DNA from 3 places in the Janthinobacterium sp. CG_23.4 genome. Region 3 is predicted to be linked to each of the others. Evidence: predicted binding sites of a transcription regulator. Region 3 holds the regulator's gene; each other region holds the start of a gene.
The links. The regulator FliA, encoded in region 3, starts transcription of late flagellar genes. The targets are predictions, from matches to a motif close to CTAAAGTTTNNNNNNNNNNNGCCGNTA.
Positions count from the first base shown of each region.

Region 1: a site for FliA is predicted at 2,885-2,911, ahead of H4V96_RS04195 (DUF5610 domain-containing protein). Genes of this name have one in related genera too.
Region 2: a site for FliA is predicted at 3,625-3,651, ahead of H4V96_RS04520 (flagellar protein FliT). Genes of this name have one in related genera too.

Region 1 covers NZ_JARXUX010000001.1:958,474-965,337, forward strand. The annotation lists gene H4V96_RS04180 (LemA family protein) at 1-270, opposite strand, end outside; gene pyrF (orotidine-5'-phosphate decarboxylase) at 429-1,253, shown strand; gene sbcB (exodeoxyribonuclease I) at 1,388-2,836, opposite strand; gene H4V96_RS04195 (DUF5610 domain-containing protein) at 2,983-3,597, shown strand; gene H4V96_RS04200 (GGDEF domain-containing protein) at 3,704-4,669, opposite strand; gene H4V96_RS04205 (HPF/RaiA family ribosome-associated protein) at 4,933-5,310, opposite strand; gene H4V96_RS04210 (DUF1345 domain-containing protein) at 5,550-6,215, opposite strand; gene H4V96_RS04215 (MFS transporter) at 6,254-6,864, opposite strand, start outside.
Region 2 covers NZ_JARXUX010000001.1:1,024,809-1,031,672, reverse strand. The annotation lists gene H4V96_RS04535 (S9 family peptidase) at 1-1,802, shown strand, start outside; gene H4V96_RS04530 (CsbD family protein) at 1,878-2,063, opposite strand; gene H4V96_RS04525 (HDOD domain-containing protein) at 2,690-3,517, shown strand; gene H4V96_RS04520 (flagellar protein FliT) at 3,740-3,991, shown strand; gene H4V96_RS04515 (hypothetical protein) at 4,408-5,541, opposite strand; gene fumC (class II fumarate hydratase) at 5,714-6,864, shown strand, end outside.
Region 3 covers NZ_JARXUX010000001.1:3,691,366-3,698,229, reverse strand. The annotation lists gene flhA (flagellar biosynthesis protein FlhA) at 1-1,120, shown strand, start outside; gene flhF (flagellar biosynthesis protein FlhF) at 1,540-2,868, shown strand; gene H4V96_RS16575 (antiactivator of flagellar biosynthesis FleN protein) at 2,861-3,724, shown strand; gene H4V96_RS16570 (RNA polymerase sigma factor FliA) at 3,769-4,500, shown strand; gene H4V96_RS16565 (flagellar motor protein) at 4,482-5,228, shown strand; gene motD (flagellar motor protein MotD) at 5,234-6,022, shown strand; gene H4V96_RS16555 (translation initiation factor Sui1) at 6,103-6,465, shown strand; gene H4V96_RS16550 (flagellar protein FlgN) at 6,656-6,864, opposite strand, start outside.

The DNA of each region.
Region 1 (6,864 bases), 2.7 Mb from region 3:
GATCTGGAAACTGGTGGCGGCGGCGCGCGCCTTGGTCACCGCTTCCAGGGTTTCGCGTTCGTGCGTGGCATAGCCCTTGACGGTGTTGACCAGGTTGGGGATCAGGTCGGCACGGCGTTGGTACTGGTTGACGACTTCGCCCCAGGCGGCCTTGGTGGCTTCGTCCTTGCTCTGGAAGTCGTTGTAGCCGCAGCCTGTCAGGATGCCGGCCAGGACGGTGACGCTCAGCGCCAGGCGCAGCCATTTGGTGAATTGATTGGTGATGTGCATGATGGGTTCCGTGCAGAGTAGAAGGGATGCGGCAAATATACCTGAAACGGCCCGCAATGTCGGTTTAAATAGGCGCAGGCCGCTGGCACCGCCTGACTTGACAGGACCGCGCCGCGTTACAATACGGGGTTTGCAACTGACTATAGAGAAGGTGTGCCGTGAATTTCATCAATAAATTATCCGCCGCATGGACGGCCAATAATTCCCTGCTGTGCGTGGGACTCGATCCCGATCTGGCAAAACTGCCGGCGGAACTGCGCGACTTGCCCGATGGAATCACCACCTTTTGTACGCGCATCATCGACGCCACGGCCGATCTGGCCTGCGCCTTCAAGCCGCAGATCGCCTATTTTGGCGCGCTGGGTGCGGAAAAGCAGTTGGAAGACATCTGCCGTTACGTGCGCGAGAATTATCCGCATATCCCGCTGATCCTCGACGCGAAACGCGGCGACATCGGCGCCACGGCCACGCAATATGCGCGCGAAGCGTTCGAGCGCTACGGCGCCGACGCCGTCACCGTGAACCCCTACATGGGCGAGGATTCGCTTGACCCTTACCTGGCGTGGCAAGACCGCGGCGTGATCATCCTGTGCCGCACCTCGAACCCGGGCGGCTCGGACCTGCAATTTCTCGACACCGATGGCGTACCCCTGTACCAGCGCGTAGCGCGCCTGGTGGCCGAGAAATGGAACAAGAATGGCCAGTGCGCGCTCGTCGTCGGCGCCACTTTCCCTGAAGAACTGGCGCAAGTACGCGCCATCGTCGGCGACATGCCGCTGCTGGTGCCTGGCATCGGCGCCCAGGGCGGCGATATTGCCGCCACCGTCGGCGCTGGCCAGACGGCGAACGGCATGGGCATGATGATCAGTTCCTCGCGCGCCATCATTTACGCCACGGCGCAAGCGGGCGAGGATTTCGCCGACGCGGCGCGCCGCGTGGCGATCGAAACGCGCGATGCGATCAATCAACACCGCGCAGCGTAGGTCGGATTAGCGGCGTAGCCGCGTAATCCGACACCACCACGCTCGGGCCAACAATGTTGTCGGATTACGCGGGGCTTTGCCCCGCTAATCCGACCTACGGCTGGGGGCAGACCCGCCGGGTCTGACCCCGGGTTTTAATCCCTCTGTGGCGCGACGATCTCTGCGTAATCGTACAGTTCACCGAGAATTTCTTCTCCCCGCTCATCGACCGATTCCGACAGCACGTCGATTTCGGTAAACAGCATGTCGATGCTGCGCGCGCCGGCGTCGCCGTCGAACAATCGGGCGGCGCGGTGCTGTTCCCAGCGCAGGCTTTCCGCTACGCTCAGGGTTTGCGGAAAATTGCGGGCACGATAGCGAAACAGCAATTCCTGCAGGCGTTCGTCGGCAAACGATGGGCGTGCGGCCGCCAGCTTGGCCGGCGTGTCGCGGCGTAGTGATTCGAGCAGGCGGCGGTCGTCGTTGCTGACGAAACCATTGTATAAATCTTCATCCACGTCTAGCGCAACATTCACGCCCGGGCGCTGGAATACGTCGGCCCAGATCGCCTCCATGTTCGGCGCCGTGGCGGCCAGCTGGGCGTTGGCGCGCGCCGCTTCCAGGTCGATACCCCAGTGCGCAGCCATGGCTGGCGACAGGGTCTTTAAATTGCCGACCAGCATGGGCGACTTGTTCAGGTGCACGCTTTTCACGGGGAGGCGCGTCATGCCTTCCGGCATGGCTTCCTTGCGCGTGAACATGCGCGCGCGGATAGTGTCGGCGTCCAGGCTGAACAGCTCGCGTGGGTCGTAGGCACAATCCCAGACCAGAATTTCATTCTTGTTGCTCGGGTGCGTGGCGAGCGGCCAGACGACGCCCAGGCAACCCCGTTCGGCGGGGAACATGCCCGACACGTGCAGGAAGGGTTGGCGTTCGCTGGCGGCCAGGTGCATGCCCATTTCGCTGGCGACCCTGTCCTTCTTGTGTAGCGCCAGGCAGAACTCGAACAGCTTCGGTTGCTTTTCGCGGATCAGGCGGGCCAGGGCGATGGTGGCGCGTACGTCGGACAGCGCATCGTGCGCCGCTGCGTGGACCAGGCCATTGGCCTTGCTCAAGTGTTCGAGTTTAAAACTGGTCTGGCCATCGTCGCGTTTCGGCCACTCAATGCCTTCCGGGCGCAGCGCGTGCGTCATGCGCACCACGTCGAGAATGTCCCAGCGGCCGCAATGGTTTTTCCATTCGCGCGCATACGGGTCGATCAGGTTGCGCCAGAATAGGAAACGCGTGACTTCATCGTCGAAACGGATGGTGTTGTAGCCTACGCCGATGGTGCCCGGTTCCGAAAAAGCCGCTTCGATGGTGGCCGCGAACTGGTGCTCTGGCACGCCCAGCTGCAAGCATTGCTGCGGCGTGATGCCCGTGATCAGGCACGCTTGCGGGTCTGGCAGGAAATCATTGGCAGGCTGGCAATACAGCATGATAGGCTCGCCGATCTCCTTGAGTTCGGCGTCCGTGCGGATGGCCGCGAACTGGGCCGGGCGGTCGCGGCGCGGCTGCGCGCCAAAGGTTTCGTAGTCGTGCCAAAGGAAAGTCTGGGTAGTCATTGATGGTCGTTGCTTAATTGGTTATCTGGGCCGCTCAAAGAGTCGCTGCTACAGTTTTCTGAAAACCTGCCGATACTACACGAGAGCATGAGCAGCATTGCGTTTCCCGCATGGTGGCATACATTGCCCGTTCAAGGAGGTCTATCGTGTCAATTCCCATCGCCGCAAGCAGCAATTCCACTCCTTCCGTGACTTCCGTCAGTACGGGCGTTGCCGGCAAGGACGATAAAGTTCAGCAAAAGGATGGCGTCAAGACGGAAATGAGCGTCAATGAGCGCAGCAAGCTGCAGTTGAACGCCTCCATCATGCAGGCGTCGATGAATGTCTCCATCGCTTCGGAAAACGCGCCGCTGGCGCTGCTGTACAAGACCGCCATCACGAATATCAATGAAGCGCTGAAGGGCCAGTACGGCGAGGATGCGATCGGGAACGCGGCGTCGCAAGATAATAGCGCCGAAGCGACGGCCAGCCGCATTGTATCGCTGTCGACGGGTTTTTTTGACGCCTACAAGAAGCAAAATCCTGGTCTGGACGACGCTACGGCCCTGAGCAAGTTCATGGATACCATCAGTGGCGGCATGGAAAAAGGCTTCAAGGAAGCGCGCGATATCCTCAGTGGCTTGAACGTGCTGAACGGCGATCTCGCCAGCAATATCGACAAGACGTATGAATTAGTGCAAAAAGGCTACGCCGATTTCATCGCCGCGCGCAGTAGCAACAAGGATGACGGCGCCAAGCCGGCCGACAGCAAGGCCGCCTGATCTTGATGACACCTGAGGCGCCTGGGAAAATGTCCAGGGCCAGGCGCATTGCCGAAAGCAGTGCGAATGTACGACCAGGCAATGCAACGACGCCATGGGCGTTTTATCAGGTGCTTACGCGGTTGCGGCCCGATGCTTTGGCGCGGTACAGCGCCGCATCGGCTGTCGCGATCAGCGCTTCGTCATCCTGTCCGGCAGCCAGGCTGGCTACGCCGAAGGAACCGGTGATGTGCGGCAGGGCGCTGCGCATGTCGGTGAAGATAAGGGCTTGCTGCATGCGTTCGCACAGGCGCTCGGCGACCCGCAGGGCCACGTTTTCGCTGGTGTCGGGCAAGATCACCATCATTTCCTCGCCACCATAGCGCACGGCAAAATCCGTGGGGCGCAGGGCAGCGCCCAGCACTTGCGCGGCGATGCGCAGCGCCTGGTCGCCCGCCTGGTGGCCGTGGGTGTCGTTAAAGCGCTTGAAATGGTCGAGGTCTATCATTACCAGCGACAGCGGCGAGCTGCTGGCCTGGGCGGTAATGACCATGTTCGGCAGTAAATCGGTGAGCCAGGCACGGTTGTACAAGCCCGTCAGGCTGTCGACCATCGATAGCTGGCGGTAGAATTCGCCCAGTTTCTGGCGCCGGCGCAGCAGGGCATTGGCGGCGCGGATGCGGAAGGAGAGCAAGCGCAGCAGGTTACGCGCCAGGCCGTTCGATTGCTCGATCAATTCCCATACGACGGCCGCATCGATCACCAGCAAATCGGTTTCTTCCAGAGCGGAAATGGCAGCCAGGTTGCTCGCTTCATCAAGCACCGATTGTTCGCCCACGCTTTCGCCGGGCAAGACCTTGCTGACGGTGCCGTCATCCATGCCCGTGTGGGTGTCGGCCGCTACGGCCAGCGAGCCGCGCAGGACAATGTACAGCTTGGTGCCTTGGCTGTCGACAATGGCTTCGCCTGCTTCGAGGCGCATCACGGGGCAGGGTGCCAGCATGGCGGCCGTCCGGCTGTCCGCTGCATCGCAAAATAGCTGTAAATCACCGATGTTGCAGCCTGAAGCGCCGAAGTTGCCGATCTGTTCCACAATCACACTTTCAAAAAGCCGGCGCGCGGGAGGAGGGAGCCGGTGGTTTCATGATAGCGTAAAGCGGCCTCGGCTGTAACGGCAAAGGCTTGCTTGAGGTCACTTACTGTGTGAAATACGACAATTATTTCACTGTCGCGTCAAGAAGCTGGAACGGTGATACTTTTGGCATTGTTGTTGCCGTGCGCAACAGGCGGGGCGGATGCGACAAGGCAGCCTTGAACGGCTGCCCTGGTCTCTGAGGAATGCTGCGGTGGGGTGAGTTACTCGGCGGTTTCTTCCGCTTCGGCCGTATCGATCACGGCATTCTTGCCGCTGGCGTGGCGCTTGCTGTCTTGCAGGCGGCCCAGGGCGCTATCGATGGCGCGTTTCAGTTTCTCGGTGGCACCGGCAACGGCTTGATGCACGGTGGCGTTTTGTTCGGTGACGGCAATTGCTTGATAGCCAGCAATGCGTGCTTCCATGACGCAGCGGATGTCGTCGGCACCGCCTTTCGGGCCGTTGGTGTCGCTGATGTGGACTTCGATGCGGGTCAGGTTGTCGCGGAAGCGGTTCAGTGCGTTTTCCAGTACGGATTGTACATGTTCGTTCAGTCCAGCAGTGTTGGCGATGGTGCTGTCGGTATGAATATTGATTTGCATATGCTTACTCCTGTCAATTCAAAAAAAACCCATCTCGGGCGCCATGCCCTGCAGCGGTCAAATCGGCTGCGCGCGCATCAGCGCCCGGTTACTACCTCATGCACTTGATTGCTGTGCATAACCTCACTTACGTAGCTTATCTTACTCCAGTTTTGACAATTTCAAGGGCGCTGCATGATTAAGATGCGCTTAACCCTGCAGTCAGGTCAAGTTTCCTGATGGAATTTTTTCCCGCTTGCTTATCCATTGATCAAGCCGGCGGCAATATTGATGGACAGTCCCAGTACGACCAGATTGAAGAAAAAGCTCAGTACGGATTGCCCCAGTACGATCTGCCGCATCGGCCGCGTCTGCACGCAAACGTCCGACGTTTGTACGGCGACGGCGATGGTGAAGGCGAAATACAAAAAATCCCAGTAGTCGGGGTTTGCTTCGTCGCCGGGAAATTTCAGCGGGCGCAATGCGGGGTCGGCCAGGTAAAACAGGTGCGCATAGTGAACGCAGAACAGCGTGCCGACGAGAAACCAGGAACCGACCAGGGTGAGGATCGTCAGGCCGTAATGCAGCGCGCGCTCATCCGGCGCCATGTCTTTCATCGAGGACAGCTGCGAGACGATGGCCAGCAGGCTCATCACGGATGCGACGCTCAGGGCCGACAGGACCGTGGTAGCCCGCTCATCCTGGCGCGCCGCCATCACCTTCACCTTGTGATGGTTGGCGCGCATCATCATCCAGGCCATCGTCGCCAGGTAGAACCAGACGGCGACATTCCACGCTGTCAACACGCGCGTCATCTGCTGCCAGGACGAGGGCAGCAGCAGGAAGGCCGCTACACCGATGGCTGTGGCCAGGCTCAGGTGGGGGCGGCTGCGGATGAATCGGTACAAGGGAAACGTGATTTTCATGCGACGACTTGATCAGTGGGAATGGCCCATCTTAGCCCTTAGTTTGCGCTTGCGGTGCGCGTCCTGGCAGCGGCTTCTTTTTCGTCGTGGGGAAAGCGATCCATGCGCGATAGCACGGGAAACAGCACGGCCCATATGCCCGTCACAGCCAGGGTGGCGGCGCCACCGAAGAGCACGGCGCGCACCAGGCCGAACCAGCCTGCCGTCAGGCCCGATTCAAATTCGCCCAGTTCGTTCGAGGCGCCGATGAAGACGGCATTCACGGCGCTGACCCGGCCGCGGATCTCGTCGGGCGTCTCGAACTGCACCAGCAGGTGGCGGATGTAGACGCTGACCATGTCGCCGGCACCCATCAGGAACAGCGCCGCCAGCGCCAGCGGGAAATGGCTGGTGCTGCCCAGCACCAGGGTGCCCAGGCCGAAGACGGCGACGCCGCCGAACATCCAGATGCCCACCCGGCGCGTGATGGGGAAGATGGCCAGTGCGATCGAGCACAGGGCGGCGCCGGCGCCCGGTGCCGTGCGCAGCAGGCCCAGGCCGCCGGGGCCGACATGCAGCACGTCATGCGCGAGTGCCGGCAACAGGGCCGTGGCGCCGCCGAATAGCACGGCGAACAGGTCGAGCGAAATGGCCCCCAGCATGATGGGTT
Region 2 (6,864 bases), 2.7 Mb from region 3:
AGCAAGCACGCCTGGTCGCCAAGGGCAATGTGCTGGACCCGAAGATCTCGCCAAAAGGCCGCTACGTGTCGTTCGTGCGCGATCAAAATATCTATGTGATCGACCTCAAGACGAACCAGGAACGCCAGCTCACCAGCGATGGCAAGGGCACGATCCGCAACGGCGAAGCCGAATTCGTGGCACAGGAAGAAATGGGCCAGCGCACCGGCTATTACTGGGCCCCCGACGATTCCGCCATCGCGTATAAACGCTATGACGAAGCGCCCGTACCCGTCGTGCGCCGCTTTGAAATCTTCGCCGACCGCACCGACGTCGTCGAGCAGCGCTACCCTGCAGCCGGCGATCCGAACGTGCTGGTGCAGTTGCTAATCGTCTCGCCGGAAACGGGTGCGCAGCGCCAGGTGGACCTGGGCTCGAATCAGGACATCTACCTGGTACGCGCCGACTGGAGCTTCGATGGCAAGTCGCTGGTCTACCAGCGCCAATCGCGCGACCAGAAGACACTCGATCTGGTCGCAGTCGATGCGAGCACCCTGGCGCAGCGCACGCTGCTGACGGAAAAGTCGACAAGCTGGGTCAGCATCCATGACGACCTGCGCTTCCTGTCGAACGGTACCTTCCTCTGGTCGTCCGAGCGCACGGGCCGCAACCATTTGTACCTGTACGACATGCACGGCAAGCTGCTGCACCCGGTCACTTCAGGCGCGTGGGGCATCGACAGCGTGCTGGCGGTGAACCAGAAAACCGGCAAAGTGTTCGTCTCGTCGAACCGCGACGCCGTGATCGACAAGCAGACCTACGCCCTGGCCCTCGATGGCAGCACGGCCGACCAGCCGCAGCGTCTGACGAAAGCCGACGGCTGGCACGACACGACGTTCTCGCGCAATGGCGAAGTCTTCGTCGACACGTATTCCGATCCGGCCACGCCACCGCAAGTGAGCATTCACCGTCCGGACGGCAGCATGGTGGGCTGGCTGGAAGAAAATGCGCTCAACACCAGCCATCCGTATTTCAAGTACAAGGCGGACCACCTGCCGACGCAGTACGGCACCCTGCAAGCCGACGATGGCCAAACGCTCCATTATTCCATCGTCAAACCGTCGAACTTCGACGCGAGCAAACGCTATCCCGTCTACCTGTCGACGTATGGCGGCCCGCACTCGCAGCACGTGGCCCGCCGCTGGGGCAACAACTTCGACCAGTACATGGCACAGCAAGGCTTTGTCGTCTTCCGCCTCGATAACCGGGGCTCGTCGCGCCGCGAGCGCGCCTTCACGGACGCCATCTATCACAAGCTGGGCGCTGCCGAAGTGGCGGACCAGCTGGTCGGCATAGCCTGGCTGGGCAAGCAAAGCTTCGTCGATCCCAAGCGCATCGGCGTGTTTGGCTGGAGCTATGGCGGCTTCATGACGCTGCGTTTGCTGTCAGCTGCATCCAGCAAGATCGCCATGGGGGTCTCGGTGGCGCCCGTGACCGACTGGTCGCTGTACGACACCCACTACACGGAGCAATTCCTCGGCATGCCTAAGGAAAACGTGGACGGCTACAAAGACAGCACCGTGTTCGCCCACCTGGACGGCTTGCAATCGCCGCTGCTGCTGGTGCATGGCATGGCTGACGATAACGTCTTGTTCAGCAACAGCACGCGTTTGATCGACGCGCTGGTCAACCGCGGCGTGCAATTCGACCTGATGACCTATCCGGGCGCCAAGCACGGCATCTCGTCGCGCGCGGGCCAGCGCCACGTGTACAAGAAAATTGAAATGTTCTTCAAGCAAAAGCTGGCCAATCCGGCGCCATAAGTTTCGCGCTGCACCCACAAAAAAAACCGCCGCCTGTCTTGCGACAGGCGGCGGTTTTTTCATGTGTACGGCGAGTTACGGTTTGCGCGTGATGGTTTCCACTGCGTCTTTCACATCGCCAACTTTCTTTTGTACCTTGCCTTCGACCTGGTTTGCCAGGCCCTTGGCTTGCTGTTCTTCGCTACCGACGACTTTGCCAGCGGCTTCCTGGACTTTACCGCCGACTTCCTTCAACTTACCTTCGACTTGATCTTTGTTCATGATAATTCCTCACTGTAGTTGCTTCATCTGCTGTCCGGCCCAACAGGGCCGGCGCTGCGGCTCACACGCTGCGGCAAACTGTTGCTGCGTGTCGATGTGTTCATAGTACGCAGCGACGATCAAAGGTTCTGTACGGTTCCTAACACAGCAGCGGCATCGCCGATGGGCAGAAGGCGCGCTCGGGCAAGCCCAGCCCACCTTGCAAAACATCAGCCGCATGGCGCGTCGCGTCATTCAAGTTTTACGCGCCCCACGGGTCGAACAGGTTTTGCGTATAAAAATTGCTGGCATTAAGCGGCTCGACGTCGGCCACCAGCCTTGCATTGTGATAGTCGATTGATCCATCCAGGAATAGTAAAAATCGCTGAGCTGGCGCACTGCCGCGTCCGTCTGTGGCGCTGCGCCCATGCGTTCGACGAGACCGATGATGCGCTCCTTGGCCGCATTAGCGAGGATGGCGAACGAGTCCCGGCGGCTGCGGTCAGCGGGAATGTCCGTGCTGCACAGCCAAAATCATCATGTTTTCGGGCCGAAAAAATGCCCCTGAAATTTTTTTGCATACGGACAAAAAACCGGCATATAGTTGCTTCATCCCATGACGCGCGAATGCCAAGGAGATTATTGCCATGCAACTAGAAGCTCTGTTCCAGCATCCCCACGCCCTGCCTGCCGCCCCGAAGATCGTCGATGAACTGGTGCGCAGTTTCAACAACCCCGCCATTGCCACCGAGGAGATCGCGCGCCAGCTGGGAGCCGACCCTGCCTTGAGCGCCAAGCTGCTGCGCTTGGCCAACTCCGCCTATTACCACGTCTCGCGCAGCATCGGCACGGTCGAAGACGCCGTGCTGATGCTTGGTTTTGTGACTGTACGCACGCTCGTCATCAGCTCGGGCCTGGTCAGCGGCTACAAGGCCGTACCCGGCCTGAACCTGCCGCAGTTCTGGCGCTACTGCCTGCATAGTGCCGTGTCGGCCCGCTGGATCGCCAAGCAGACGGGCGACAACCAGGATCTGGCGTTCACCATCGGCATGATGCATGCAATCGGCCAACTGGTGATCCATGCCGTCATGCCCGAGCAAGCCATGCAGCTCGACAAGATCGCGCCGCCGTTTGACGCGCGCCGGCTCAACGCCGAGCGCGCGTCGCTGGGCTATGACTATGCGCAAGTGGGCGCGGAACTGGCGCGCCGCTGGAAGTTTCCCGCCACCTTTGCCGAGGCCCTCGCCGCCTTTCCCGATCCGCTGGCCAAGGCACCGTTAAATCGCCTGGCCGCCATCGTGCACCTGGCCGCCTGGCGCGCGCGCATTGATGAAAACCAGTTGAGCCATGAAGAAATTATCGCTTGCTACCCCAGCGAGGTGGCTGAAGCGCTGAACTTGCCGCCCTTGGCGCTGGTGGACAAGATGCCGCCGCCAGCCGAACTGAGCGCGGGACTGGAAGAACTCGTCAAATAAAGGCATCGGTGGCGACAGTGTCCAGACAGCATCCATGCAGCCTGGCGGGCAATTGTGCTGCCCGCCAGGCTAGCTGCAAATTATTTTCACTTTTTTTAAAACATACCCTAAAGTTCCAGATGAGCACGCCGTTAATCTAGACAAGCGGTAATCCATTCACTAGTTACGGGTGTGCTCATGACCTCCAACGACGTTCTCTCGATGTATGAAAATATTGCAGGAATGACCAATAAAATGGTGGTCGCAGCGCGTTCGAGCGACTGGGATGGCTTCGATACCCTGGAAAATCAGTGCGCCGCCGCCGCCAGCCCTACCATGACAAGCAAGGTGCCTGCCCAGACCGGCGCCTCGCGCCAGCGCAAGATCGATTTACTCAAGCAAATCCTGGCAAACGACCGCGAAATCCGCACCATCACGGAACCGTGGATGACACAACTGTCGAGCAGGATGCCGGAATCGCGCGCCCACATGTAAATAAGTTCGTCGCACCAGTAACGACAAAAGCACCTGAGGGTGCTTTTTTTACATCTGCCGCCGTGCCGCGAGCGCAGCATTCGTGACACTCAAGCAGCAGGGAGGCGGAATATGGAAGGCGAACCCCAGGTATCTCCTGGCGTCGCCTCGCTGCCGGTTGCATCCGGCGTTCGCGAGCACATCGTCGGCATCGCAAACCGCTTCCAGGCCCAGGCGTTTATGCAACGCTACACCTGTTTGCCGCGCCACACTATCGTTGGTGACTGCGACAGGCTGGGACTGTTTTGTCGTAGAGCAAGTCCACTGAGTTGATCATATCACCATCTTTAAAATATAGGCAACACCGTAGCCAGGTATTTTTCTATCTTTTTTGAATATCTTTTTTAATATCAAATTTAGCTAACCTGGCAGCAGCATTAACGCGAGAACGGCTCCACTTCGGGCTCGGCCACCTCTGCCTCCACCGCCTCCGTCAACACTGGCACCTCTTTCTTGCGGCCAAACGGTTTGCGCAGCAAGACCCAGTATTTTGACGGCGCGCTCGTGCCAGGCGCTTGCTTGCGCTTGTGCTTGCGCTTGCGCACGACATACACAATAAGCGCCGTCAACAACACGAAGGCCAGGGTGCCAATACCGAGCCATAGCAAGCCATTTCCGCCTGCCTTCGCTTCCTTGTCAGCTGACGCTACCGCCTTCAGGGGCTTGGGCTTGGCATGCGGCGCCTCCGCCACGGCAACCGGTACGGCGGCGACGACGGGCAGCGCCAGTGCCTTTTGCAAGGCGCCGATCTTGCCTTCCAACTCACCCAGCTTTTCATTAAGTGCGGCATTTTTCTGATCCAGCGCCACGCACTCTTGTGCCTGCTCTAGCTTGGCCTGCGGCACGCAAGCGCCCGCTGGCGCCTTGGCGCGGCGCAATGGCGGCGGGCCAGCCAGCGTGGGTGCAGCGGGCGGCGGCACAAACACGCGCGCCGGACGCACCAGACCCTCGGCGCGCGCGCGGGCCGCCAGTGCGGCGAGATCGGGTGGCGGCGCGCCGGGCGCAGCGCGCGGCAGTGGCAGTGGCGGCGATAGCGGCACAGGCAGTGGCACGGGTGCAGGAATGGCGGGCCTGACTGGCGCACTGGCGGCGGCGATGGCGGTGGCCGGCGGTGCCGGCGTCAGCCACAACGTAGCGAGGCGCACGATGGCACCATTACCATTGCCCAGTAACAAATACAAATGCAAGTAGCCTGCCTGGATCGCTTGCGCCGTACTGACGCGCACATAGCGCCGCCCGCCCCGCTCCAGCGGGCTGATCGTCAACGCTTTCAGGGCCGGGTCCATGCTGATGCCGCCGCCCCGGTAGACATCGGGCGAGGCCAGGCGCACGGACACGCCGCCCGCTTCCTCGGGAGCCAGGGCCGTCAATTCGATCTCGACCAGCAAGGGCTGGCCCACATGCGACAGCAGCGCCATCTCGCCCAGTTCGGCCGCCATGACAGGCGACAAGGCCAGGCTGGCGGCGGCGCACGCGAGCAGGGACCAACGGGGAACAATGCTGCTTTGCATGGACTGATCGCTTTGATAACAAGATAAATAATCGGAACTCGTCTTTCTTTAACGGCAGGGAATCGCAAAAATATAGATGGGTCATGGCAAAAATGATGCCTTACAGCATTATCCTGTGCCTTTTTGGCGTCTGGAGTACACTCGATCCACCTCCACCGATGAAAGCGATGCCATGAGCAGCAGAATCGAACGCGACAGTTTTGGCCCGATCGACGTACCCGCCGAGCGGCTTTGGGGAGCGCAAACGCAGCGCTCGCTTGAGCACTTTCATATCTCCACAGAAACGATGCCGCCCGAACTGATCGCCGCCCTGGCCACCGTCAAGCGCGCGGCCGCCCACGTCAACCTGGAGCTGGGATTGCTCGATGGCCGCAAAGCCGTCGCCATCACGCAGGCGGCCGACGAAGTACTCGCCGGCAAGCATGCAGCGCAATTTCCGCTGGCCGTCTGGCAGACGGGCTCGGGGACGCAAAGCAATATGAACATGAACGAAGTGCTGGCCAACCGCGGTTCCGAGCTGATCGGCGGCTTGCGAGGAGAGCAGCGCCTGCTGCACCCGAACGACGACGTCAACCTGGGCCAGTCCTCGAACGACATCTTCCCCACCGCCATCCATGTGGCAGCCGTCCTCGCCGTCGCCGACACGGTCTTGCCGCCGCTACGCCAGCTGCGCGCCACCCTCGACGCCAAGGCCACGGCATTTGCCGACATCGTCAAAATCGGCCGCACCCATTTGCAGGACGCGACCCCGTTGACGCTGGGCCAGGAGTTTTCCGGCTACGTGGCACAGCTGGACTTTGCCGAACAGATCCTCACGGCAGCGCTGCCAGCGCTGCGGCAACTGGCCGCCGGCGGCACAGCCGTGGGCACCGGCTTGAATGCGCACGTCGAATTTGCCGACCGCATCGCCGCCGAACTGGCGCGCCTGACGGGCCAGCCATTCACCACGGCCAGCAACAAGTTTGCCGCCCTGGCCGCCCACGATGCCTTGGTGGCCGCGCATGGCGCGCTGAAAACCCTGGCGACGGCGCTGATGAAGATCGCTAATGACGTGCGCTGGATGGCATCCGGCCCACGTTCCGGCCTCGGTGAAATCAGCATCCCTGAAAACGAGCCGGGCAGCTCCATCATGCCGGGCAAGGTCAACCCGACCCAGTGCGAAGCGCTGACCATGCTGTGCTGTCAGGTGTTTGGCAACGACGTCGCCATCACCGTCGGCGGCGCCTCGGGCAATTTCGAGCTGAACGTCTTCAAGCCATTGATTGCGCACAACTTCCTGCAAAGCGCGCGCCTGCTGGGCGACGGCATGCGCAGCTTCGACAC
Region 3 (6,864 bases):
CAGCAAGAAGCGCCTGCAGGAAAAAGCGGCGGCCGAGAGGCCGGCCGAAGTGCCGCAAGCGACCGTGGCACCCGAGCAGGAAGAAGCGAGCTGGCAAGACATCATGCCCGTCGATACCCTGGGCCTGGAAGTGGGCTACCGCCTGATACCCCTGGTGGACAAGACGCAGGGTGGCGAATTGCTCAAGCGCATCAAAGGCATCCGCAAGAAATTTGCCCAGGAAGTGGGCTTTCTGGCGCCGCCCGTGCATATTCGCGACAACCTGGAGTTGAAACCGTCCGCCTACCGCATCACCCTCAAGGGCGTGGAAGTGGGCGTGGGTGAGGCTTACAACGGCCAGTTCCTGGCGATCAATCCCGGCATGGCCAGCGGCACTTTACCCGGCCTGGTCACCAGCGACCCTGCGTTTGGCTTGCCCGCTACCTGGATCGACGCGAGCTTGCGCGACCAGGCGCAATCGATGGGCTACACGGTGGTCGATGCGGGCACCGTGGTGGCCACGCATTTGAATCACCTGATCACCTCGCACGCTTCCGAACTGCTGGGGCGCGCGGAAGTGCAATCGCTGCTCGATCACCTGGGCAAGGATGCGCCGCGCCTGGTGGAAGACCTGGTGCCGAAGATGCTGTCGCTGTCGGCTTTGCAAAAAGTGCTGCAAAATCTGCTGGCCGAGGGTGTGCATATCCGCGATATGCGCAGCATCATCGAAACCCTGGCCGAGCATACGGTCAATACGCAAGACCCGAACGAGCTGACGGCGCTGGTGCGCGTGGCCCTGGGCCGCGCCATCGTGCAACAACTGTTCCCTGGCGCTGCCGAACTGTCCGTGATGACCCTGGACAGCCGCCTGGAGCGCCTGCTGCTGCAAGCGATGGGCAATGGCGGCGATGGCGCCGGCATCGAGCCGGGCTTGGCCGACACCATCGCGCATCAGGCGGGCCTGGCTGCGCAGCAACAGGAAGCCTTGGGCCTGACGCCGGTGCTGCTGGTGCCGGCACCATTGCGCGCTCTGCTGTCGCGCTTTCTGCGCCGCGCCTTGCCGCAGCTGAAAGTGTTGTCGCATGCCGAAGTGCCGGAAACCAAAACCATCCGCGTCACCAGCCTGGTCGGTGCGCAATAGTTGACAGCATCGGCATCGGGGTCAGCCCCCCTCCAGCGTGAGCGCCGAGCTTTGCGTTAGCCGAATACCGGGGTCAGACCCCCTGCAGCGTTAGCGCTGAGCTTTGCGTTAGCCGAATACCGGGGTCAGACCCCCTGCAGCGTTAGCGCTGAGCTTTGCGTTAGCGTCAGTGGGGGTCTGACCCCATCCTTTGCTGAGCCCTTGCCTTTGGTCAAATAAACATCAATTTCCTGCTGGCAAACTGAATAACGGGTACTTTCCCGTCCTGTTCCTTCGATCATTTCTTCCAAGCATCGCTAATAATAGAAACTGTCCGGGTGATCTGTGTCCATGTGGAAGACAGCACCCAAGCAACAGGAGTCGATGATGGTCACACAGTTCAGCCAGTATTGCGCTACCCCCGCCCCGGGAGGCCGATCATGAATGTGAAAAAATTTACCGGTGCCTCGTCGCGCGATGCCTTGCGCAAGGTGCGTGAAGCGCTGGGCCCCGATGCCGTGATCTTGTCGAACCGCCAGGCCGATGGCGTGGTGGAAATCCTGGCGCTGGCCAATGACGATGCCGCTTCGCTGGCGTCGCCGCCGGCGGCGTCCGAAATGTCCCAGCCGCGGCCCCAGTTGCAGACCCAGTTCGCTACGCCGCAGCGTCAGCCCGCCCCGGCCCAGCGCCCGGCTGCGCCACGTCCTGCCGCACCGCGCCAAGCAGCCGGCGAGCCAGTGGACATGGCCCGCATGCAGCAGATGATGGCCAGCGCGTTGGCGCACGTGAAAGAGAACGCCGCCGCCGAGATGAGCGGCATGATGAATGAAATTCGCGCCATGCGCGGCATGATGGAAACCCAGTTGGCGGAAATTTCGTGGGGCTCGACGCAGCAGCGCGAGCCGCAAAAAGCCGTGGTGCTGCGTGAAATGCTGGCCGCCGGTTTCTCGGCCAGCCTGGCGCGCTACCTGATCGACAAGCTGCCCGCCGGCCTGGATGGCGCGCAAAGCATGCGCTGGATCAAGACCGTCCTCAGCCGCAACCTCAATACAGTCGCCAACGAAGACGCCATGCTGGAGCAGGGCGGCGTGTTTGCGCTGGTGGGCCCGACCGGTGTTGGCAAGACCACCAGCACGGCCAAGCTGGCGGCCCGCTGCGTGATGCGCCACGGCCCGGAAAAGCTGGCCCTGATCACCACCGATGCCTATCGTATCGGCGCGCATGAACAGCTGCGCATCTACGGCAAGATTCTCGGCGTGATGGTGCATTCGGTGAAGGATGAGGCGGACTTGCGCATCGCCTTGAAGGAATTGAAAAACAAGCACACGGTGCTGATCGATACGGTGGGCGTGAGCCAGCGCGACCAGATGGTGACCGAACAGGTGGCCATGCTGTCTGGCGCCGGCGCCGACGTGAAACGCCTGCTGTGCCTGAACTCCACGGCCACGCAGGAAACCTTGAACGAAGTGGTGCGCGCCTACCAGGGCAGCGGCCTGGCTGGCTGCATCATGACCAAGCTCGATGAAGCGGCCTCGATCGGCAATGTGCTCGACGTGGTGATCCGCCAGAAACTGAACCTGTTTTATGTGTCGAATGGCCAGCGCGTGCCGGAAGACTTGTACCTGGCCGACCGTGGCTACCTGATCGACCGCGCTTTCAAGCTCAAGCGTGATGCCGCGGCGACGCAGTTTTCCGATGCCGAACTGCCGCTGTTGATGGCACAGGCGGCATCGCGCAACAATGAAGCGCGCGGGGTGCACCTTGGCTAATTTTGATTTCGACCAGGCCGAAGGCTTGCGCCGCATGTTGGCCGGCCCGCAGCCGCGCGTCATGACGTTCTTGTCGGCCACGCCGCAAGACGACAAGGGCGCCATGCTGGTCAACCTTGGGGCCTCGCTGGTGTACGGCGGCAATGACGTGCTGCTGCTCGACGCCAGCGGCGGCAGCGACGGCGTCGCTGCCCGCCTGGGACTGGCGCACGGCGCCAGCCTGCGCGACGTGGCACGCCAGCAGTGCGCCTTGAACCAGGTCATCCATCAAGTGCCGCAAGGCTTCGGCGTGGCCAGCCTGGGCGCGCGCAACCATCTGATGGATAGCTTGGACTATGCTGGCGAGGAAGAACTGCGCCGCCTAGGCAAGACCTTCGAGGTGCTGGCGCGCCAGAGCGGCATCGTGCTGGTCGACGGCGTCATGGCCGACGCGGGCGACTGCTTCCCCGTGCCGCTGATGGCCTCATCCGACATCGTGGTGCAGGTCTCGACCAGCGCCACCTCGATCAAGGCCGCTTACTGCCTCATCAAGCGCCTGAGCCAGGAACTGGGACGGCGTCCGTTTGGCATTCTTGTTACCGGCGCTTCCGAATCTGAGGCAAAAGTGGTGTACGATAATATGGCGCAGGCGGCGAGCCGTTATCTGGCCGTGAAATTGACCTCGATGGGGTCGGTGCCTGCCGACGAGTATCTACACCGCGCGGCGCGTCTGGGACGCAGCGTGGTCGATGCCTTTCCATTGGCGGGGGCCTCGGTGGCGTTTCGCGGACTGGCCGAGCGGCTGGCCCGTTCGGCGGCGCCAGTGCTCGGCGGCACCTTGTACCAGACGGGAAGCCTGCACCAGTTCAGCGCCTGATTCCATTATCAGCACTCGATAGCAGTTAAAACAATAAGCAGCCTATGTACACGGTCAAAGGGAAATCGAACAAGGACTATTTGCTGACGGAGCATATTCCGTTGGTAAAGCGTCTGGCGCACCATATGAAGGCGAAATTGCCGCCTTCGGTCGAGGTCGATGACCTGATCCAGGCCGGCATGATCGGCCTGCTCGACGCTATCAGTCGCTACGAAGAGACGCATGGCGCGCAGTTCGAGACGTATGCCGTGCTGCGCATCCGAGGTGCCATGCTCGACGAATTGCGCACCAGCGACTGGCTGCCGCGCAGCATGCGCCAGAACATGCGCAAGATCGAAGAGGCGATGAGTACCTTGCAGCAGCGCCTCGGTCATCCGCCGACCGAGTCGGAAGTGGCCAAGCTGCTCAAAATGTCGCTCGCCGACTACCAGGAAATGCTGGGCGATGGCGGTGGGCACCAGTTGGTGTACTACGAAGACTTTCATGACCCGGACGGCAATGACAGCTTCCTTGACCGCCATTGCGTGGACGAGGATAGCGATCCTTTGCGTTCCCTGCTCGATACCGATTTCCGGCAATCCGTGATCGATGCCATCGACGCGCTGCCGCCACGCGAGAAAATACTCATGGGCCTGTATTACGAAGAAGAGCTGAACCTGAAGGAAATCGGTGCGGTGATGGGCGTGTCCGAATCGCGCGTCTCGCAATTGCATACCCAGGCCGTCGCGCGCCTGCGCGCAACTTTGAGGGAGCAGGCGTGGACTGGTCCAGCGTAATCGGGCTGGCGCTGGCGCTGGCGGGCCTGCTGGTCGGCCAGACACTGGAAGGCGGCAAGATGGCCTCCCTGCTGCAGCCGGCCGCCTTTGCCATCGTCATCGTCGGCACCTTTGGTGCCGTGCTGCTGCAAACGCGGCTGCGTACCTTCGCGCGCGGCATGCAAATGCTGCGCTGGGTCTTCCTGCCGCCCGCCGATACGCGCGCCGCGCTGGCGCGCGATATCGGGCAATGGAGTTTGACGGCGCGTCGCGACGGCACGCTGGCGCTTGAGCGCCTGATGGAAGACACGACCGACCGCTTCAATGCCAAGGGCTTGAGGATGATCGTCGATGGCATTGCGCCCGACAAGCTGCGCCAGGTGCTCGATGTGGAAATCTCTGCCTACGAAATGGCCGAGCGCCAAGCCGTCAAGGTGTGGGAATCGGCGGCCGGCTATTCGCCCACCATCGGTATCGTGGGCGCCGTACTGGGCTTGATCCACGTCATGGAAAACCTGACCGACCCGAGCAAATTGGGCAGTGGCATTGCCGTGGCGTTTGTCTCGACCATCTACGGCGTGGGGCTGGCCAACCTGCTGTTCCTGCCGGTGGCGAATAAACTCAAGGCCATCGTGTCGCGCCGCGTGCTGCAGTACGAGATCACGGCCGCCGTGCTGTACGACATCGCCACGGGCGACCATACGCGCATCATCGAAGAGCGCGTGGCCAGCCTGCTGCACGAGCACTGAGCATGATGCGGCGCGCGCGCAGGAAGTATGACGAGGAAGCGGATAACCAGGACCGCTGGCTGATTTCGTACGCCGACTTCATTACCTTGCTGTTCGCCTTTTTCGTTGTCATGTATGCGATTTCGCAAGTCAACGAAGGTAAGTACCGCGTCTTCCAGAATGCCATCGGCGAGGCCTTCAGCCTGGAAAAGGGCGCGCCGCCCATTATCATGGAAGCGCCGCAAGCCATCGCGCTGCCGAACCCCGCCCTGAAACGCCGCGCCGAAGCCATCCGCCGCGAGCGCGAACACATGACGCGCCTGGCGCAGGACCTCACATCGACGCTGGCGCCGCTGGTCAAGGAAGGCAAAGTGAGGGTCACGCAGACGAGCCGCGGCGTGAGCGTGGAAATCAACGCCAGCGTGCTGTTCGATCCGGGCGCTGCCGGCTTGACGACGGAGTCGGACCAGGCCTTGCGCGCCGTGGCCGTGCTGCTCAAGGACGATACGCACGACGTGCAGGTGGAAGGGCATACGGATGTACAGCCGATCAGCAATTCAAATTTTGCCTCGAACTGGGAATTGTCGGCCGCGCGCGCCAGCGCCGTGGTGCGCCTGTTCATCGCCAGCGGTGTGCAAGCGTCGCGCCTGTCGGCCGTGGGGCACGCCGACAACATCCCCGTGGCGCCAAACGCCACGCCGGAAGGACGCACGCGCAACCGCAGGGTCGCCGTGACGATCCTCTCCGGCATCCCCGAGACGGTGATGGAGGTGCCGACGGCGCCGGTATCGCCAGCGCCGGCACCGGCCAACTGACTGGCGGGGTCAGCCCCGTCGGCTCTGACCCCGGTATTGCTTGGTACAATCGCGGCCTTCTCCCTTATTCTCTCTCCATCATGAAAAGCAGTTCCGCAGGCGCTCTTGTATATTCCACCGAAACGGGCCGCATGTGCCCCGCATGCCGCCAGCCGCTGGCGCAATGCGCATGCAAGGCGCAAGCCAAGGCGGTGCTGGCGGGCGATGGCGTGGTGCGCGTGTCGCGCCAGACCAAGGGGCGCGGCGGCAAGAGCGTCACCGTAGTGAAAGGCTTGGCGCTCGACGCCATCGCGCTGGCCCTGCTGGGCAAGCAGTTGCGCACGCAGTGCGGCTCGGGCGGCACGGTCAAGGATGGCGTGATCGAAGTGCAGGGCGACCATGTCGATACCATCGTGGCCGCGCTGGCCAAGCTGGGCCACCAGCCTAAAAAGGCTGGCGCTTAGCTTTGACGTGCGCGCATGCGCGTGGGCTAACGTCCCGACGATCCGCTGGTCCAGCGGCGAAGGGGCAGGTCATCGCAGCGAAATGTCGCCAGCATGAATGTCGCCAGCATGCGCGGCCTGCTGCGCATGGTTGACGCTGCAAGGCTGCTGCGTCTTGGTGTGATGGTGTGATGGTGTGGCGTTGGGACAGTTAGCCGATGACGACGCGTCGGCTGGCCGTGTTCGTCATCGCTTGGCCGCTGGGGCCGTAGAAATTGCCACTCTGGGCCGTGGGGCGCATGGCGTTCAGGGCGCCTTGCGTATGCAGCATGTGCCTGTTGACCAGCAGGCTGTTCAGCCGGTTTTGTTCCTTGGCTTCGCGCGTGATATCGAGCAGGGCTTTCCACAGGGGCGCCGCTT